DNA from 4 places in the Lysinibacillus sp. FN11 genome. Region 1 is predicted to be linked to each of the others. Evidence: riboswitches for the same ligand, from Rfam matches in the RefSeq annotation. Region 1 holds a riboswitch; each other region holds the start of a gene.
The links. A riboswitch is a leader RNA that binds a small molecule or an ion and turns the genes downstream of it on or off. The one in region 1 is predicted to bind cobalamin.
Positions count from the first base shown of each region.

Region 2: another riboswitch for cobalamin. It lies ahead of NP781_RS25355 (ABC transporter substrate-binding protein); the one in region 1 lies ahead of NP781_RS09250 (hypothetical protein).
Region 3: another riboswitch for cobalamin. It lies ahead of NP781_RS13125 ((2Fe-2S) ferredoxin domain-containing protein); the one in region 1 lies ahead of NP781_RS09250 (hypothetical protein).
Region 4: another riboswitch for cobalamin. It lies ahead of NP781_RS20545 (hypothetical protein); the one in region 1 lies ahead of NP781_RS09250 (hypothetical protein).

Region 1 is NZ_CP102383.1:1,726,159-1,729,583, reverse strand. It holds gene NP781_RS09250 (hypothetical protein) at 131-886, opposite strand; cobalamin riboswitch at 1,111-1,296, opposite strand; gene NP781_RS09245 (hypothetical protein) at 1,829-2,434, opposite strand; gene NP781_RS09240 (hypothetical protein) at 2,663-2,938, opposite strand; partial or broken gene NP781_RS09235 (acetyltransferase) at 3,111-3,245, shown strand; gene NP781_RS09230 (PH domain-containing protein) at 3,408-3,425, opposite strand, start outside.
Region 2 is NZ_CP102383.1:4,874,123-4,877,547, reverse strand. It holds gene NP781_RS25360 (FecCD family ABC transporter permease) at 1-28, opposite strand, end outside; gene NP781_RS25355 (ABC transporter substrate-binding protein) at 25-993, opposite strand; cobalamin riboswitch at 1,129-1,312, opposite strand; gene NP781_RS25350 (acyl-CoA dehydrogenase family protein) at 1,370-3,037, opposite strand; gene NP781_RS25345 (class I adenylate-forming enzyme family protein) at 3,039-3,425, opposite strand, start outside.
Region 3 is NZ_CP102383.1:2,435,649-2,439,073, reverse strand. It holds gene NP781_RS13135 (energy-coupling factor ABC transporter substrate-binding protein) at 1-120, opposite strand, end outside; gene NP781_RS13130 (energy-coupling factor ABC transporter permease) at 124-870, opposite strand; cobalamin riboswitch at 1,019-1,204, opposite strand; cobalamin riboswitch at 1,455-1,637, shown strand; gene NP781_RS13125 ((2Fe-2S) ferredoxin domain-containing protein) at 1,783-2,154, shown strand; gene cobJ (precorrin-3B C(17)-methyltransferase) at 2,159-3,425, shown strand, end outside.
Region 4 is NZ_CP102383.1:3,905,638-3,909,062, forward strand. It holds gene NP781_RS20540 (ABC transporter substrate-binding protein) at 1-734, opposite strand, end outside; gene NP781_RS20545 (hypothetical protein) at 718-1,275, opposite strand; cobalamin riboswitch at 1,433-1,631, opposite strand; gene NP781_RS20550 (glutathione peroxidase) at 1,750-2,295, opposite strand; gene NP781_RS20555 (hypothetical protein) at 2,377-2,931, opposite strand; gene ytvI (sporulation integral membrane protein YtvI) at 3,022-3,425, shown strand, end outside.

The sequences.
Region 1 (3,425 bases):
TTCGCACTAGCGCGGGTATTTCACTTGCTTCCGCAGGTATTCGTCGCACTAGCGCGGGTATTTTTCCTGCTTTCGCGGATATTCCTAGCGCAAGATCAAACCAAGCCCTCCAAAAATGGAGGGCTTGGTTTTATAGTGCACCGACAGCCTTCTTTGTTGGTTTGTCTATCAAATAAGCGGGTTCAACTATCACGTAGTCATGCTTGTTCGTAAAATCAATCAGTACCTTACCTGGCTGACTTTTTAATAGTTGTAGATGATCAATTAATTGCAGTAAAAGCTCGTGACCGTTGCCACGTGGATGCCAGTTGAAATGATAATCATTTAACGCTTGCACTGCTTCAATAAATTGTGCATATTCCTGCTGTACAAATGCGATGAGTTTGTCATGGTGAGGTGCTAAATCGTGTAAATACGTTTCGTAAAAGCGTATAACAATCGAGCATAATAAGTCATTGACACGAGCGGCACTTAAAACAGGCTTTGGCGCCAATGAGAGACGGTCAAGGTTGGGCTTTGCGCGTGTAGAATCAATGCGTGTAATTAAGTGATACGCTTCTCCATTGACCTCATAGACAATCGGATTGGTCGGCATGTACATCATAAAACTATTCGTCTTTGTTTTCAGTTCATCTGCTATGGCTGCTTTCGCTAAAAGATGACCGTCCACATCCCCATTTTGTATCCAAATAATTTCTTTATTATATAAAATTTGCTCAAAGAAGCGATCATTGCGAATCAGCTTCGTTGCTAATAATTGATCGATCAGAGACTCGACCACCATTCTTGTTTTCGCTTTCTTAGCAACTTCTGTGCGTGGTTGCTTACAAATGTTCAGATCTTCAAAAGGCGTTTCCAACATTGTCGTTACATGAATATTTGTCATATGTGCATCCCCTTTGCGTACATATTTTCAAAACAAAAAGGACTCCTACTTTTGAGGAAATCCTTCATTTTATCTTCTTTCATCACACAATGGCAAACAAACCCTAAGTATATGTGAATGAGTTCGATTGTGAACCCTTTCATTTACTATGGGCGTTTGACGTACTGTGACGAACAGAGCATTCTGTTTTGTCAACATGCCACCTCCTATTCCTCGTAGGTTTATGGTGTGTACTCGTAACAGGCAGGTATCCTGACTCATGATCATCGCTTCTTTTCCCCTTCCCGTCCAAAGACAGTGGATACTGAAAAGTCGCTCACATTTACAGTTGCGGGACAGTGTCGGATTCACACCGACTTCCCTTTTAAGCGTTATCAAGAGATAAACGCACCTATTATTTATTAATATTAAATTGTAATTTAACACACTAATACATGTAGAGTAGATATTCTTTTTGTATTTCTGGTTTAAATTGTAATATGTATTCTAGTATTTGTCAAAAGACAAAAAAAGGGCTAACCCAAATTAATGAGATAACCCTATTAATTATACTAATTTACGCAAACCTGACCTCCATAATTGGTCGGTGAGGTCAATTTGCAAGGTTATCATTTGGACAAACTGTAAGGCAAAAATTAACCCTTGTGGGGATCTGCGTACTCGATTTGAGTACGGAGTTTATCTATGCGATTGTTTAGGTTTGAATGAAATATTGTGTCCATCAGATTTTAAGGATATATACACTGGATAGATTGGATGAGAAAAATAAAGGCTGTATTCTCAAAGATTGTTGCTGTAAAACGAAAAAGGCAGATTTAATCTACAATACGTGTAGATTAAATTCTACCTTATTGTTTTTTATTTAGTGAATCGAAATTTAACTAAAGCACTCAATTAGTCTAAGTATAATTCTTCACAAAGTTCGTTCGTTCCTTCCATCCATCAAGAATTAAAGGTAATATAACTCATCAAAATTATGAAGAAAAGTAACGTTTCAAGATTAACTAGAAAATTATTGGCTTTTACCTTTGAAAATAACTTGACTCGCTTTACTAAACTTGTATCCAGTACTATAAATAAATAATAAAAAATTAGTAAACTGGATAAAAACATAATACTTGCCATTAATATTTCTCCACCATTCCAGAAAGTAATTCCTAAAAATAATGCCCAAATACTTTTGAAAACATTTGCCAATCCTTCGAAAGGATTAGATAATGTTGCCATCATATACTCTCCTTGTTTATCTGTAATTGATTTATTACCATTATGTTTTACTATATATGTAATATGACCTGTTTGAAGTGTCATTGTAATCACTAGCAAAATTAAATAAACTAAGCCAAATATTGTCCCCACTTGTAGAAGTTCCGAATTTAATAATTGATACAAAGTCAATGGCAAAGGAAACCACATTGCATACATCAAAGCCATTAAGTTATGTATCAAAGCAAACTCGTTATTTTTAACCAACTTTTGAAATGTAAAAACAATAATTAAAAAAATCACTATTCCTATCCAACCCAAAATTATTGTAGAAATTAACATAAGTTCCCCCTAGACTTAGTTGATTTTTAATGTTTTTGTTAACTTGTTTCTTTACTTTAATACTTAAAAATAAGATATACCAATTTTAAATAAATTTTACATTTAAAACGAACAAAAATCCATTTTGCTTGTTCTACTAAACTGCGACGTTAGCTCAATAACAACAACCTTTACGAAAACAACCAAAATAAAATGGACTACTCAATTAAGAGCAGTCCTAGTTTATTCTTATTTATTTATTCTTTTAACTTCTTCGTATAGGTCATGTTTAAACTTAGCATCTTTCATATCTCGCTTATATTGCTCCCAATCATCTACCTCTTGTTTATTACCATGATTGCGGTAACACATTTCCTCGTCATACAGCAGCCCATCTCGGGATAATTCCTTACAATTAGTCACTTGGATATACTGTTTTGCTGTAAAGTAACCTACAAAGATAAAACCGATTAGACAAACAATAATAGTTACTTTCATTTGATTAGATACTTTCAGTTTCTCCACACCTTTCTCTATAATATATTATATATGGAAACATAATCCTATAATAGAAGAAAATAACCATATCTAATCACCTGATAAGTAGAGTACACATTCTACTATTTTTCACGAGATTGCATTTCGCAATTGAGAAAGGGTCTATACATTGTATATATACTTTTCTCCACCTGAGTGTGAGATGTTTCAATTCCTACTTAGTCAAACAATTGATAAGCAAAAGCCCGTAGTCTTACAGGCATCAGAGGATGGAAAGAATATATACAAACGCTTCGGGTTTAAAGAAGTCGGAGAAATGATTGTCTTTGAATAAGACTTCGGCAAGGCGTTCTTATTCACGCTTATCAGTATTTTCGAGCCTACCGTAATCATGAAGCCGACTTAAAATCCCTTACGCCGTCCTCTTCTGGCACGACAAAAAAGCCTCGCATATTTGCGGGCTTTTGGTTGTGCACATGTACTATTAGCACCTTCATTACGTCCCCAACACATA
Region 2 (3,425 bases), 1.8 Mb from region 1:
GTGTATAGGCTAGTGCTATTTTTTTCACTTAAATACCTCAGGATAGATTGCTTTTGCTAATTCTTCTAGACCTTCTGCTAAACGTGGCCCTTGACGACTTGTTGTACTTTCATCTACCTGCACAATCGCATTATTTTTTACGGCATTAATCGTATCAAAGCCCGCCCGTTTTGGTATTTTCGTTAAAATATCTGGTACATAATGATATGTCACCACGATGACATCTGGATTTTTTGCGATAATTTGTTCTGCATCAATTTTATACCAATTATCGCCATCTACAGCTACATTCTCTGCATTGATCATTTCAAGCATCGCGTTCATAAACGTACCATTGCCAGCTGTATAAATATCTGGCTCATCTGATGCTTCAACTAACACTTTTTTGGGTTCAACATCCTTGACTTTAGACAAAACTTCTTCTACTTTCGCCTTCATATTAGCAACAATTTTTTCTGCCTCTGGTAATTTCCCTGTAGCACGTCCAAGTTGCTCAATTGTTGTATATGTTTCATTAAAGTCTTGTGCATTTCTTACTACAAAAACTTTCAAACCTGCTGATTCAAGCTGTGCAATAGCCTCTTCTGAAAGAGACATGCTAGATTCGTGTGAAAAAACGATATCTGGTTTTAAGGCAATAATTTTTTCAATATCGTACTCCATACCGCCAACCTTATCCTTCTCAGCTGCCTCTGGCGGATAATCGTCGTTGTCAGTAACACCAACTATTTCATCATTTAAACCTAGTCCAAAAAGGATTTCAGTATTACTCGGAATAAGTGAAACAATTTTCTCAGGAGGTGCTTCAAGTGTAATGTCCTTACCAAGGGCACCTGTTATCGTCATTGGGAATGTTGCTTCATCCACCTGTGCTGTTTCTTGCTGTGTTTGCTGCTCGTTAGATGACTTGTTATCTTTTGCTTCCTGCCCACAAGCAGCTAGCAAGCCTACTGCTAAAAATGCTGATAATCCTATTTTCCAAAATTTCTTCATGTGAATCCTCCTTCGTTGGTCCATGCGACATTTCGCTTTATTTTGCATCAAAATAAAACCCCTCATCTTTGAACGATGAGGGGGCAAAATCGCACCAAAAAACTGATACAAAATCCACCACCCTATCCTCGTAGGTTGTCATGTCGTTATAAAGGCAGGTCTCCTGGCTAGTGCTACTTGCGATTTTTCAAGCCTTCCCGAAATCTTCAGTGGCATCATTTGAAAAAACTCACACTTACAGTGGCGGGACCGCATCGGAATTACACCGATTTCCCTTTTCACTTTACTTAAGTAAAGAACCTTTATAATATTCAGTTGATTTCATTATACATGAAAATGAAAGAAGTCGCCTCCATTCAAGACGACTCCCCGGCCATTATACAATTTCAGAAAAGTATTGGACTGTTTTCATTTGAGCACCCATTTCTCTTAATGACCATGTCTGTTCTAAATAAACGTCCGCTAGTTTTTCATATTTTCCACCAAATTTATGTGCCCACTCAACCGCTATGACACTTTCATAAAGGTGAGCCATTTTTTCAGCCATACCTTTTGCTTCAAAAGTTTTCGTTGCCTCGTCTAAAGCGCTAAAAATTTGCAGTTTTATAGAAATATTCGCCAATTGTTCTTTAACGATTTGTACTAGTGAGCTGTCAGCTAATTTCTCTAATCGTTCCTCCATCTCACAGACAAACAGTTCATGTGCATGAAACTTATCCACTAAACGAATGAGTTCTAAGGCCAAAATATTAGCCGTCCCCTCCCACACCGTCAACACTTGCGCGTCTCTTAATAAGCGGGGCGTTACAAAGTCTTCTATATAGCCATTACCCCCGTGTAATTCAATTGCCTCACTAGCATAGTGAACAGCTTGCTCTGCCGTTTCCTTTTTCATAATGGCAATATATAAACGATTCATAATAAGGTCTTGCTGTGTTCCCTGTCCACTTGTCACTTTATCGTATAATTGAATAAGATCAAAAACTGTCGCTACTTCCACGTGCAACTTAGCTGCAAATTTCCCTAAAGTATCCTGAATCATAGGGTATAGTGTTAAGGGCTTGCCAAATGCATGTCGATTGCTTACATAATGTTTTGCCTCTAAGAAGCCACGACGCATAATACCAATAGAAGCGACTGCATTACAAATTCTTGAGAGATTTAGTGCTTCTAGCATATAATAAATCCCTTTATTTTGCTCCCCTACAACATAGGCAAGTGCACCATCAAATTCTACCTCACCAGAGGGAACTGCCCGAACGCCTAATTTATCTTTCAATCGACGAATACGTAGATGATTTGTTGTACCATCTTCTTTACGCCAAGGAACTGCAAACAACGTTAAGCCTTTGGAACCTGCTGGCGCCCCTTCTATTCGTGCCAATACCATCGCTACACCACACATGCCCGCATTGGATGCAAAGTATTTTTCACCATATAGACGATACGCAGTGCCATCCTTTCTCGCCTCCACCACATTTGCACCGACGTCAGAGCCTCCTTGACGTTCTGTTAAAAAGGTCGCACCTTCATATAAATCTGTGTCACCTGTTGCACAAACATGTGGTAAAAAACGTTGCTTTACCTCTTCATCTGCATAATGATCTAATAGATAGGCAGTAGCCATCGTCAATGTTACAGGACAATAAAATCCTGGCTCTGCATGTGATAGCAAATAACCTTGTGCAAAGCTATAAACATAATTCCCCTTGTGACCTAGCTGCGGAATATGCTTGTGTACATAACCTACAATCCCAGTATTATATGTCTCTTCAATCGTTTTTTTATAGCCATCATTAACCCAAACCTCTGATATCTCTTCACCATAGGCATCATATCTTTGAAGGCGAGGTTCACTCTGTCGATCTGTATGCTTTGCCCTCGTATCAATATCACCTGCACATAGCTCACCAAAATCTGTTAACTCTCGTTGGGCATATGATAGAAACTCTTTATCTAACATCATTCCTACTATTTTTTGAAGCGTGTCATCTTCCGTAAAAAAGTTCGTAGTACGCATTGCTTCTTTTTGTAATACTTTCATGCTATCTCACCTCTTGCCCCTTCAAATTTTGTTTTAATATTTTGCCTGATGCATTGCGTGGTAGCGCTTCCACTTTTTCAAAAATACGTGGTATTTTAAATTTTGCAAGATGTTCCTCTAAATAAGCTTTCAAAGCTTCCTCATCGATGTCTTGTTTAGCAGAATACACCGCCTTTACCGTTTCGCCCCATTGCGGATGTGGCACACCAATTACCGCAACCTCGAATATTCCTTCAAAGCTCAATAAACAATCTTCAATTTCTTTCGGATAAATGTTGACACCACCCGAAATAATGACATCCTTTTTACGATCTACAATCCAAATAAAACCATCTTCGTCCTTACGAGCTAGATCTCCTGTTTTTAACCAACCGTCAATAAAGGCTTC
Region 3 (3,425 bases), 710 kb from region 1:
TTCACCAATAGCTGCTTCTGCTTCTCCATCAGCACCACCAAATTCAGCACCTTTTTGTATGAACAAGGGAATGATGGCTAATAACACAACAATTGCTAATAACAATAAATTTTTTTTCATCTGTTAATGTGCCTCCTTTGTTGAGAAAACACGTAAAGTTTTTAGTTCGCTAATATTGTATTTTTTCAAGAAATTCATCACTATGACCGTTAAAATTCCTTCACTCACTGCTAAAGGAATTTGAGTTAAGGCAAAAATACCTGCAAACTTTGTAAAGGATGCCATAAAGCCTCCAACCTCTGAAGGAAAGGCTAGTGCTAGTTGTACAGAAGTCACAATGTATGTACCTAAATCACCAAGCATAGCTGCAAAGAATACGGCTAGTGAAAATGACAAGCCTACTTTTTGAGCACCTTTAAAGACAAAGTAAGCAATAAAAGGACCAACAATAGCCATAGAAAAGGCATTAGCCCCTAAAGTTGTAATTCCTCCATGAGCTAATAATAAAGATTGAAATAATAAAACGATTGTTCCAATTACACTCATTGCTAGAGGGCCAAAGAGTACTGTCCCAAGTCCTACACCAGTTGGGTGAGAGCAGCTACCTGTAACAGAAGGGATTTTTAAGGCGGATAGCACAAAGGCAAAGGCTCCTGAAAGCCCCAAAAGCATTTTTGTTTCAGGATTTTCATCAACGGTTTTTCGAATAGAACGCAATCCTAGAATGATAAATGGAATAGAGATGACCCACCAAAAAATAGCCCATTCGATTGGTAAAAAACCTTCCATGATATGCATGGCAAAGGCACGTTTTGGCACGATTAAAAAGGCCAGTAAAAAATAACTAAGTTTCCACCATGAAAATTTCAAAAAGCTTTCCTCCTAACTAATTAGTAGATTTTTAGAAGATTGCGTGCGTAATTAAAAAAAGCACTTCTCCACTGGTGGAAAAGTGCATAGCTAAAAAAGCAAATAACATTCTCATCTGCTAAGCCGCACACCTATCCTCGTAGGCTGAAACGATCACTTATTTTTCGGCAGGTCTCCTGGCTCTAGTTCAATGCTTTATAGGTCTTCCCATCCGTTGGACAGTGACATATTCTATAAAGCTCCCTATTACAGTGGCGGGACCGCGCCGGACTCAAACCGGCTTCCCTTTTAAGCAAAATGACAAGCACTTTGCACCGAAAAACATTCAAATTGTGAGATTTCACGACAAAGTGTAACATGAATTTCCATAAATATGCTATACCTTTTATAAATTTTTATAATTAAAGGTCAATGGCGAATATTCTGATAACGATTTATGCGTAAATTATATAGATTGTATAAATTTCATACCTAGTTCCATTCAAAATTGATAAATTTGTCATAAATTTTTAAAGAAATATTGAAATTTTAAAAAAATAAGATATGATAAAGACAGTTTTCTATTTAAAATTCTAATAAAAATTTCATATAAAACGTCAATAAGTGCTCGAATAGCTCGAGATAATAGGGAAATTGGTGAAAATCCAATACAGCCCCCGCTACTGTAATAGCTGATGAAATTGCAAAGCCACTGGTGCAAACTTGGGAAGGTGCGATAGTAAAATGAAGCTTAAGTCAGGAAACCTGCTTATTTGATTGTGCATGCAAACTTTTCGGAGGGAGAAGTTGAAGCGAAAGCGAGTACCTGTATTTCATGCTATTCGTTTTTATTTGGCTTCTACAAAACCTTTACTCTTCGTTATAGAGTAAAGGTTTTTCTTTTTCCAAAAAGCAAATGAGGGGAGACAGAAGATGACAACTTGGAATTTAGAGGGGATGAAAACACATCTCTTTATTTGCAATGGCAGTAGCTGCATGAAAAAGGATGGGGAGGAAATTACCTTAGCCATTCGAGATGAGATACAGCGGCAAGCACTCGATCAAGAAATACATACGACAAGAACGCGCTGTAATGGACGATGCAAGGATGCTTGTGTGGTAATTGCCTACCCCCAAGGGAACTGGTATCGTGTGCCATCAACAGAGCATGCTAGAACACTAGTACAAGATTTACATCATGAATCCTTATACAACGAACATGTCTTTACACTTCATGAAGGTACATTACAGCGTACTGCTCAAACAACTGCCATTAAAGGGATCGAAAAGGTGAAAGAGGGGTAACAACATGGCGCAAAAAGGAAAAATTTTCGTAGTAGGCTTTGGACCTGGAGATTTTAAGCATATTACGACACGTGCAGTAGAGGCATTACAACAAAGTGATATGATTATAGGCTACAAAACCTATGTAGAGCTGATTCAAGATTTAGTAAGTGCAAAATCGATTGTTAGTACAGGCATGACAGAAGAAGTGTCGCGTGCACAGGAAGCCGTTCGTCAAGCAGAAGCAGGGAGCATCGTCTCGGTGATTTCGAGTGGTGATGCAGGCGTCTATGGTATGGCGGGATTAGTATATGAGGTGTTAATTGAGCTAGGCTGGACAGAAGCAACAGGAATTGAAGTAGAAATTGTTCCTGGGATTTCTGCGATTAATTCATGCGCTAGCATACTTGGTGCACCCATTATGCACGATGCTTGTACAATCAGCTTGAGTGACCATCTAACACCTTGGAATTTAATTGCAAAGCGTGTCGAGGCAGCTGCAATGGCAGACTTTGTCATTGCTTTATACAATCCTAAAAGTGGTCGTCGAACAAGACAAATTGTCGAGGCTCAGCGAATTCTCTTAGAATATCGTTCGCCAGACACACCAGTAGGGCTGGTGAAAAGTGCCTATCGAGAACGTCAAGAAGTGACCATGACAACACTAGCAGAAATGCTAGAACATGATATTGGTATGCTGACAACAGTTATTATCGGGAATTCATCAACATTTTTCTATGACAATAAGATGATCACGCCACGCGGTTACCAACGTAAATATACCCTAGGTGAAGAAAAACAGCCATTACGTCCTCATCAACGTTTACGCGAAGAAAATGAACCTTGGGCAATGAACCAAGAGACAGGAACAGCGCGAAATGACTTTACGGCTGACCCTAATGCGGGACGATTTAACAAACCCAGTATAGCCGCTACGTCAAAGCCGAAAAAAACAGCTCTTGAAATGGCTACAGCGGCACTCGCAATGGTAAAAGGGACAAGCGCAGTCAAAGTAACACCGAAGCTTGTACAGCAAAAAATAGAATCTATATTTGAACTAGCAGTAAGCCCTGGAGTAGCCAATAAATTTTTTACTCCCCAGCAAATGATGACGTTAGCAGAGGTTGTTGGGGAGGAGGGGACGATGGAATACACACCAGATCATCAAATTCATTTGAAAATACCAACGACTGCCCCTGAACAGATCACAGAGAAATTACAGGAAGTAGGATTTTTATTAACCCCGATTGGTGATGTGTTATCACTGAAGGCTTGTGATTTTTGCTACGGTG
Region 4 (3,425 bases), 2.2 Mb from region 1:
ACATCTTCCTCATTCACTTTTGCCCAGCTATTCAAGTCAGAAAAAACATTATTAACATTAGCTGCATCTAATATTTCTTGCTGGAAAGTGCTAGAGCCTGCTGTATATATGTCTGGCTTAGGGCTAACCTCTAAATAAACATTTTTCGGCGTTTTTACGTCCTTCACCTTCGTTTGTACTTCAGCAATTTTCGCTTTAATCTCTTCATTTAATTTATTTCCTTTATCAGCAACATCCATCACAGCAGCTATTTGTTCGATATCTCCATAAACATCATCGAAAGTAGTCGCAGATTGAATAACAAACACTTTAATTCCTGCGTCCTCAAGCGGCTTTAGTGCATCCTTATCACCGATTGTATAAGCAATAACAACATCTGGCTTTAACGCTATAATTCTTTCACTGTTAAAGTTCGTAGTATCAGAGACACGTTCAATTTTTTGTGCTTCCTCTGGGTAAGTATCGTACTCAGTTGCTCCTACAATTTTATCGCCAACACCTAAAGCAAACAAAATTTCAGTATTACTTGGTTGTAAAGATACAACTGTTTTTGGTACTTCATTAAACGCTATTTCCACTCCACGGTCATCTGTCACTTTATAGCTTGTTTTCTCTACGTGTTGTGTACCCTGCGAGGCATCTTTATTTTTTGTATCTTCAGCAGTGCCACAGCCTGCTAATACCAGTGCAAGTAAGAGCACTGATAGCCATTGGAAATTAAATACTTTCTTCATTGTTATTCTCCTTTTTCTTTTTCATTGGGTAGGATTTACTAATAAACGGTATTTCAGAAATTCCAGCTTGCTGATTCATAAAAACAGCCATGACAAAACATACATTAGCTAATAAACCAAGGTAATCGAAAAGAATAGCAGGAACCTCTCGTTCTTCTGATACTTTGTGTAAAGTTCGATATGATTTTTTTGCCTCACTGCGACAAAGATGTAAGGCTGCAGCGGCCTCTGTTCCTTGAGGTAAAACAAAACTTTGAATCTCTTCCTTCACATGGCGAACGTAAAAATCATAACGCTCACTTAACCAAGATAAATCCTCTTCAGTTACCGCTAATTTCCCACGAACTGAGCCATTCACATGATACGCCATAGGTAACATAAGTAATAAATCCTCAGCAACAACTTGAACATCCTCTTTTTTTACCGCAGCTAATGCAACTCCTAGATGTGTTGTAAGGCTATCTGTTCGAATTTCAAAATCAACCGTTGAAGCTTTCTCACGCATAAATGGATAACAAGAATAACGGGCATCTTTTTTCACTTGCTTCCCCCCTATTTTCTATAATGAAAAATTCTTACTTGAAAGGCATAAAAAAAGTCGCTCCTTTTGCAAAGGAACGACAAAAATACAAGATTGAGCCATCAAACTAGACAAAGCCTATGTATTTGCCGTATATCCTCCTAGCTTCCGAGAAGTTTTTATACGTTCAAATAAAGGTCGGTCTCCTGGCTTGTACAGTTCGTCACATAAAACGAATGTGTTATAAAGGACCTTCCCATCTTCTTTGAGACAGTGGTAAATCTTTATAATGGCTGTACTTACAGTTGCGGAAACAGCTCCGGTTTTTCACCGGATTCCCGATTATGCTTACTAGCACCTTTATCCTGCAAGAATATTTCATTTGTAAAGCAGTTTATCATATATGATTCAAAAAAAATAGCTGTACTCAATTTTAAAATATAGTAACACTAGAAGAGAAAATTCCAACAAATTTTTACATTATTAAGAAATTTACTATAGTAGTGTTTCAATTGCTTGTTCAATATCGAGCTGTGAATCTGTTGGTTCAAAGCGTGCGACGGTCTTACCATTAGCATCTACTAGAAATTTTGTAAAGTTCCAGCGAATGTTACGACCATCTAAAAAGCTTGGGGCAAGTTGAACAATTGCTTCTGCCAACATTTTCTCCTGCATACTTGCCTTCCCAAACTCTCGGTAATTCACTTCATGCTTTAAATAATTAAAGAGTGGATGTGTAGCCTCTCCATTTACCTGTACAAGCTCAAAAATCGGGAATGTGACCCCATAGTTTACCTTGCATAGATGCTTAGTTTCCTCTCCATCCTCAGGATTTTGATGGCCAAATTGATCACAAGGGAAGCCAAGAACTACAAAATTCTCTTTTCCATATTTATCATACATTTTCTGTAAGTCTTCAAATTGATATGTAAATCGGCATTGGTTTGCCGTGTTAACAATTAACATTGTTTTTCCACGATATGTTTCCATTGATAAAATTTCGCCATTAGGCTTCCGAACTAGATAATTATAAATGCTCATGCTATAATCCCCTTTTTTCATTCATTATAGTTGACTATTCTACCGTTCATCAAAGAATTTGCACAAAAAAACACCACCTCGCTACTTTGAACGGATGGCTGACTTATACTTCTTTTTATATTTAGCATCTTGTTCTTCATTAATTAAACGATGGGCAATATCTAATAATTTCGAGTCATTTGTTTGATCATATAGCTTTTTAAATGACATAATAATATCCTGACGAATAAGAGATGGCTGTTTTTCATCTATACATGTTTGAAATCTTTTAGCTAGATACGATACAACCAAATCTCTTTGTACTTGACCCGCCTGTCCAATTTTCCAAATGGCCTGTAATGCATGCCTTGCTGTAGCAGATTGTTCATCGTAAGTCACAGCCCAAATCTTTAAAAAATCCTCCAAGACCCTTTCTTCTGGATCACTTTTTGCAGCTAAAGCGCATAAAATTTGTGCAGCACGTGCACGAGAATAACCATTATTGTATGTAAGTGCTTTTATTAGCTGTTCCCAAACTGCATATGTCCAATCTACGGGTTCCTGCATAATTTTCATTAATTCCTCGTAAGATTCATATTGAATATCGCGATCATGCTCTGTTAGATTACTAAAAAGTTGCAAAATCTCTTTTTCCATAATTCATCCCTACCTTTATTGTTTCAGAACGTAATAAAATTTGATTTATGGTACACTTAACTTAATTTTTTTCGCAAAGAAGGTGAGTTTATGAATAAATTTAATGCTAGGAAATTGATTTTTCGGTTGATTGTGATAATATCCCTACTTCTAGCTGCCTATTTTGTTATCCCATTGTCCATGCCTTTAATACTTGCTGGGATCAGTGCATTTTTCTTAGAACCCATTGTCATGTTCTTTAAACGAAAATGGAAAATGTCACGGAAAATAGCAGTTGCTTTTATTTACATAGTGAGTGTTATTGTTATATCTATTATTTGTTATCTATCCATTACACAAATAATGACACAAATAATTTTACTATCTAAGCAAGCTCCCTATTATATTTCCAAGCTATCAGATATGTGGCTTCATATGCAAGAAAATATTTCTAAATACACAGAAGACTTTCCACCTGAAGTAAGTGCTTCGCTTCAAAAAACCACAATGGATTT